DNA from 2 places in the Bacillus sp. JJ1533 genome. Region 2 is predicted to be linked to the other one. Evidence: riboswitches for the same ligand, from Rfam matches in the RefSeq annotation. Region 2 holds a riboswitch; the other holds the start of a gene.
The links. A riboswitch is a leader RNA that binds a small molecule or an ion and turns the genes downstream of it on or off. The one in region 2 is predicted to bind cyclic di-GMP.
Positions count from the first base shown of each region.

Region 1: another riboswitch for cyclic di-GMP. It lies ahead of V7138_RS06310 (anti-repressor SinI family protein); the one in region 2 lies ahead of V7138_RS12775 (phosphopantetheine-binding protein).

Region 1 is NZ_JBALOV010000011.1:67,946-71,366, reverse strand. Features, by position in the region: gene V7138_RS06320 (DEAD/DEAH box helicase) at 1-295, shown strand, start outside; gene V7138_RS06315 (YqhG family protein) at 273-1,067, shown strand; cyclic di-GMP riboswitch class I at 1,445-1,534, shown strand; gene V7138_RS06310 (anti-repressor SinI family protein) at 1,569-1,709, shown strand; gene V7138_RS06305 (helix-turn-helix domain-containing protein) at 1,839-2,171, shown strand; gene V7138_RS06300 (VanZ family protein) at 2,223-2,690, opposite strand; gene V7138_RS06295 (nucleotidyltransferase domain-containing protein) at 2,754-3,421, opposite strand, start outside.
Region 2 is NZ_JBALOV010000025.1:162,836-166,256, forward strand. Features, by position in the region: gene V7138_RS12765 (alpha/beta hydrolase) at 1-166, opposite strand, end outside; gene V7138_RS12770 (class I adenylate-forming enzyme family protein) at 302-1,753, opposite strand; gene V7138_RS12775 (phosphopantetheine-binding protein) at 1,750-1,986, opposite strand; cyclic di-GMP riboswitch class I at 2,140-2,225, opposite strand; gene V7138_RS12780 (OmpL47-type beta-barrel domain-containing protein) at 2,596-3,421, opposite strand, start outside.

The sequences.
Region 1 (3,421 bases), on a different contig from region 2:
ACTAGGTCAGGAAAAAGATGTTCATATTTACAATTTTGCAACAAAGAACACAGTTGAAGAGCATATTCTAAAGCTTTTATATGAAAAAATTAATCTGTTCGAGCGTGTTATTGGGCAGTTGGATGATATCTTAACACGGCTTGATCTTGGAAATATTGAAGACCATATTCAAGACATTATGCTTCGGTCTCGGAGTGAGGGCGAAATGAAAATTAAGATGGAGAATTTAACATCGATTATCAGTTTTGAAGAACAAAACGGGGGTGAGCAGCGTGCAGCAACAGGAAATCGTTAATTTTCTAGAAAAATATTTTGTATCCAACCATTGTGAAATACTTGAACGGCATCCTGGTTATATGACCGTGCAATTGACAATCGACTTAGATAAGCAACTCATGAACCGCCCCTTCTATTGGACGTATGTGGAAAAAACAGGCGGAGAACCGAATCCAATGAAGCTTACGTTAATTACAGACCGGGACCAAACGCCCGATCATGTAAAGGGTGACTTTATCCATTTCGGAGCACCCCGCTTGCATCAAATTTTTGAATCAACGAAAAAGCTAGCAAGCTATATTCGGTTGTACCAACAAATACCACCAGGGGCCCAAGGGAATACACCTCTTTACCCATGGCTCGGGATAAATGTGAAGGTTTCCTATAAGAGTGATCGTAAGCGCGATGTGTTGATGTCACTTGGCTTACAACTTATTAACGGAATCATAGTGGAGGATTTTCAGGAAAAACTTGAAAAGCTTCCACTTACTCCTAAAATTCCAGATTTAACATACACGATGTCACCGCTTGTAAAACCACAAAGTGGCGTCAATCGTCTCCAGCAATATGTGAGAGGGTATGTGGAATCACAGAATCATGCATGGGCAGAAGAAGCAAGAAAGCGCTGGGACGAGGATTTAACTTTGTTAGATGCCTTTTACGAGGGGATTGACGAAAAACCAGAAAGCTATGAAATTGAAAAAGAAGCACTAAGGGACCAATACGAACCGAAAGTCCTTGTCGAAATTATCAATGGTGGATTGTTTTATCTTTGTCAAAATACGATGTAACATAGGCCTATCCTCATTTTTGGGGGTAGGTTACATTTTTTTAGGCTTTTTTTAAAATAATCGTTCGACAAATACCCTTCCATTTTTTGGTGTTTTTACAAAAATCCTCATTGGAATGATGTGATGTATTCCCCTCCCTTACTACCTTGTTAACAAATCATAGGTCTTTCTCCCTATCCTTCGAGTTCATTCTACATAAACAGAAAAAAGCGGACCTTTTTCGATATACAGGACAAGCAATTGTTTATGTTTTATAAATATTTTGACATCGACAGTTTTTTACAGAAAGCTTGATAATCATGCTTTATACTTCAAAGAGTAATACAAAGGTTCTATACATACATGGACTAACGTGTTAGGTCAGTCAGCTAGGTTCGAACAGACAAAGGCAAACCTATTGAAAAATGGGGACGCAAAGTCACAGGTCTAAGGTTGGAGATTTCAATTATGATGGCTGGACTGCCTGGAATACTATTGTATTTTGGGAGGGTATTGGAAAGTATGACACAATTAAAAAACGAAACACTCGATCAGGAATGGGTAGACCTAATTTTAGAAGCACTAGATATGGGAATTAGTGTGAACGAAATCAAAGCATTCTTCGCAGAAAAAGCTGACGGATTTGACTCGATGATTGGATAAAGAACAGTGAAACCCACTCCTACTTGGGAAAAACACATTTTCTTGCAATATTTTTGATTAAATCGTTCGTCATACAAAACAATTTTCTTCATTTTATGTTATAATCATGAATGGAGGAAGGTGGATTTTATGATTGGTCAACGTATCAAACAATACCGTTTGCAAAGAAAATTATCCTTATCTGAATTAGCTGATAGAGCAGGGGTTGCGAAATCATATTTAAGTTCAATTGAACGCAACCTTCAATCAAATCCTTCTATTCAATTTTTAGAGAAAATCTCTGCGGTCCTTGGGGTATCTGTGAATACTCTACTCCATGATGAGGATCACGAAGTTCAAATAGAAGATCTTGATTCTGATTGGGCCCAACTTGTACAAGAAGCAATGAAATCCGGGGTTTCAAAGGATGAGTTTAAGGCATTCTTAGAATTTAACAAATGGAAAAATACGAACAATAAATAAAAAAGCACTTCAGGAGAGTGAAAAATTCTTCTCTTGAAGGGCTTTTTTATTTTATAGGGAGATATTCTTTTTGAGTGCGGTAATTCCTCTTAAAAACTTGCCTACCCTTGATTGTTTCTGATTAAAATACTTTTTGTGGATGATATAGGATACAACAATGACGCCTATCGAATCTTTTACCAAATCGATAAACGAAAACGATCTGAACGGTACAAAATATTGATGGATCTCATCCAGCGCTCCATATAAAACCGAGATTATAAACAGCAGAATTTCTATCTTAAGCGAAAGCTTTCCAAAGGTCAGGAAAGCCATCACCAATAAGGCATATAAAATAGCAAACTGAAAAAGGTGACCAATTTCGAGTGCAGCTCCTAGCAGATAATATAATTGTATACCAATTTGGTCGTCTATATCCTCAAATTTGCTAGGATTAAAATGACTTGATTGTAACCATATCCAAAGCATATATACAACTGGTAATATTCCTAAAATAAAGCGAATGATATATAAGTACATAAAAACCTACCTTTACCTTCAAACAATGTACTTCGTTACAATCATGTCCTGATTCTTATTTGTTTAAACTTGCCTACCCCCTCTTCGCCAAATTAATAAAAATGGTCGTAATGGAAAATACAAAAAATGCAGTTTCTTAGGTAATGGCAATGTTTCCTTGTCCATATAATAAGGATGCAATGTACTTAAAATAAACATAAACTTTTGTTGGATTGACATAAGCGAAAATAAATGACGTGAATGATATTTTGAAATGTCCTGGGGGACTGGGTTTGTATGCAAATTAATCATTCTTTCAATATAAAAAATTGCTTGCTGGCCTAATAATTGACTTCTAGTGCTTTTTATGAATGGCTTCATCTCTTTCGTTATTTTTGTTTTCGATAAATTAGACGAAAGAATCAAGGCTTGCCCCGCTATATGTGTAGCTTTATATTTTTGTAATAAACTTCGAAGTCGTGGCCAATGAAGATCTTTTTGAACTAGCATATGGATATCAAATAGCCAGCGTAACCTGGACCAACCATGCCTAGCTCCATGTGTTACTAAAAATAAAAATAAGTCCTCACTACCTAAAATATAAACTGTATACTTCGTAATCGTACTTACTCTTTTTCGATCCCATAACTCTTTAAAGCTTGGTTCTTTTGTTGGAGCAGGATTTAGCCTCCAATGTATTTCAAGCTTTATCCCCTTTTTCGGATGAAAATAAGTAAAATGATGATGTCTCC
Region 2 (3,421 bases):
CTTTAGCAGTAATCATTTTTGATTTATGTGCTTTGACAAAGTCTTCATCAATACCATGTACATACCAACGACTCCAAAAACCATTATCCATCATACTTGCAAGAATGGTTTTTTTAATAATTGTATCGGTGGACATTTCCTGTAACTTAGTTTGTAACTTTTCCATTTTCTTCTCCCTTTTCAAAAATTAAAAATATCGTAGAATCACTTTATGGGTTTTTAACAGAGTCGGGATGCCAACTTCATTGTAACCCCTGGCCAAGTGACTTCTTTGTTGAATAACCTTTCATCTCTCGACACACTATTTTGCCTCCGCAATTAACGCTTTTAATTTTTGTTTATCTACTTTATTATTTTTTAAAGGTATTTCTTCTAAAAAAATGACCTTATCAGGAATTTTGTAGGATGATACTCGACTTGCACAATAAGAACGAATATTTTTTGAAGTCAAATTTTTTGCTGCTACAAATGCTACAATCTGCTCTCCATAGATATCATGCGATGCTCCAATGACCGTAACATTATTTACCCCTTCAATTTTTTGAATCACACTCTCTATTTCACTAGCAACTACGTGACGACCACCCTTTTTTATCACGTCTTTTTTTCTACCTACAATCTTAAAGGTTCCGTCATCACCAAACTCTACTAAATCTCCTGTTTTAAACCATCCGTTTTCAAATGCTTCATCCGTTAAAGATTTACTATTATAGTATTCAGTGAACAAACCTCCTGTTTTTAGGAGTAACTCACCATCAACTACTCTATGTTCGGCTTCATTGACTATTTTAAAGTCAATATCTTTAGCATCTTTATCCGTTATATAACCATCGGCAATTGAACCAGCTTCTGAACTACCTAAATGAGATAGGAACTTACAATTTTTCATGATTGGAAAATTACTTATATAGTTTGGTGATACCTTTTCGCCTACCACGCATACCAATTCCAATCTTTCTAAAACTTCTGGTTTTAAATTACTTGCAAAATTGTAAATGGCCTTGAAAATGGATGGTGTGGTTGAAATTTTATTACATTTCCATTTATCCAGTATTTTTACGATTTTTAACAAGTCAAAATCGTCTGAGTGAATAAAATTCGCCCCACTTTTTATGATTGTGTTAATTCCAGTTACTCCGAATAGAGAACTTGTAGGTGCAAAGAAAAAAATATTATCCGAGGGTTTTAACTCCCAACTACTGTGTAAACATTTGAAAGTATGTTCAAATACACTATCTTTGAAAACAATACCTTTAGGTGTTCCAGTACTTCCTGATGAAAATGTGATAAAATCCCCTCTATTATAAAGCGAAGATTCTTCTTCGCCACCTAAGGAAGTTGTGTGGAAACTTTTATAATCATCTGTTGATATAACGAGTGTTTTTGTTTTATTCCCTTCTGCCCATTCACTTATTACTTCAGAACAGTTAAAACCCTTAATCATGTTATCTGTGAAAACAATATGTGGGTATAGTGAATCTAATACCCCCACCAAATCATCTCTTTTGGACTGTGTGCTTAAAGGTATTACTGTTCCTTTGAGATTACGAATTGCATAGAATAAAGAAATATTTTCTTTTACGGATTCAACTAATATTGCTACCTTTTTACCTTCTAAACTATCTATACCAAACATAGATTGATAAAAAGCAACCGATTCTTTAATATCTTTTACAGAGTATCCACGATCCAAGTTAGATAACGATAAATGATCGTTATCTAACCCTTCTATTACACTGGTATAAAAACTCACAGCTTTTCCTCCGTTACAATGGTGTATAATTCACCTACAATATCAATCTTGCTGCCGTTTTTAATAAACACACGAAACGGAATTTTGTAATGCTCCGCTAGACTTGTAGTTAAATTAACCATTTGAAGTGAATCTATGTTTAAATCATCTCTTAGACTAGATGTTTCAGTTACTTCTACTTCCTCTAAATCAAGTAAATCAAACATTACTGTAGTAAAATCCTTAAATGTCATGAATACTTATCCCCCTAAACCATTTCGCAGAACTGTGTTTAATTACAATAAAAAAAGCCCACCAAAAGGATATTGGCGGGCATGTTGAATAGGTAAATAGTCGTAGTTCAAAACAACTAGTTAACCTGCGCAACAAATTCTGTTCCAATCCTTTTCGGTAACCCGGCGATCATAGCTAATATAGCCTTAGACCCGTAGCTTTGCGTCCCTATCTTTCAATAGATTTGCCATTGTCGAAGGTATTCTCTTACTTAATATATCGGCATGTTATCTCGTATGTTGGAATGGTAAATAGTACCTGTGTGGTATGTAAATAAAATGACGAATAGAACCTATTTATTATTCCAATAAAAAAACAAATAGTACTTATGTAGTACAAATTAAAAAACAGCGTCTTTTATACTATCATTTTGACGAATTTTGTCAATTATTAATATCACCAGGTATTCCTATTTTTAAGGATTTAACTAGGAAGGTATTCCTATTTTCAGGGTGGAAGGGTACTGATTGGGAAGGAGAAACAGACGTAGTGTAAGATATTTAGTTATTCTTTTACATGAAAAAGGCATCCAAATGCAGCTAAGCTCCATATTGGATACCTCTCAAAAATTATTTAATTACTTTCATTTCAGTTTGGCCTTTTACTATGAAATTGCCTAGTTTTCCTTCGAAGTTCATCATCATTTGACCACGAACCCAGAAGAAGTCTTGTCGTTCGAACTTGAACTGACCTTTTTTCGCTTGTTGGTAATAGCCTTTTTTTGATGTTAGGGCCGAAACTCCATTAAGAGTTACTTCATCTAAATCAAAGTCTGTAGGGCTATACCCCATTGGTAACAAAACTTGAACGGTGAATACACCTTTGTTTCCATTCATAACCTTAGGCAATACTTCAACAGTTGCTGGAATATAAACAAGGATTGTTTTTGTAACCTTTGTTGTCCATCTGGCGTGATCTGTTGCTTCAATCTCAATTACATATTGACCTGGTTGGTCGAATGAAATATTTCCACCGTTTTGAACAATTTGACCATTCACAGTCATTTGTTCATGTGCAACTCCAGATAGATTATCAGTTGCAGTATAAGCTAATTTTAAATCTGTTCCCAACGCATACTCGTCTGCTAGGTCTAGGTTAATGGTTGGTGCAGTTTTGTCGATTTTGACCTGTACGGTTTGAACTTCTTCAACATTTCCTGCTAAGTCAACACTGTAGAAAGAAACTTCAGTTATTCCTTCTTCACTTACTATTAGGCTTGTACCCTCTACAAACTCAGAGCCGTTTATAGAATAGAATGTATGAGCTACTCCGCTTAAGTTGTCGGTTACTGATAACTCAACCTGGACTTCTTCGTTAGACCATACCTCTTCAACATTTGATGTTGTTTCTGGTGCTGTTTTGTCCACTTTAACTTGTACTGTTTGGACATCTTCA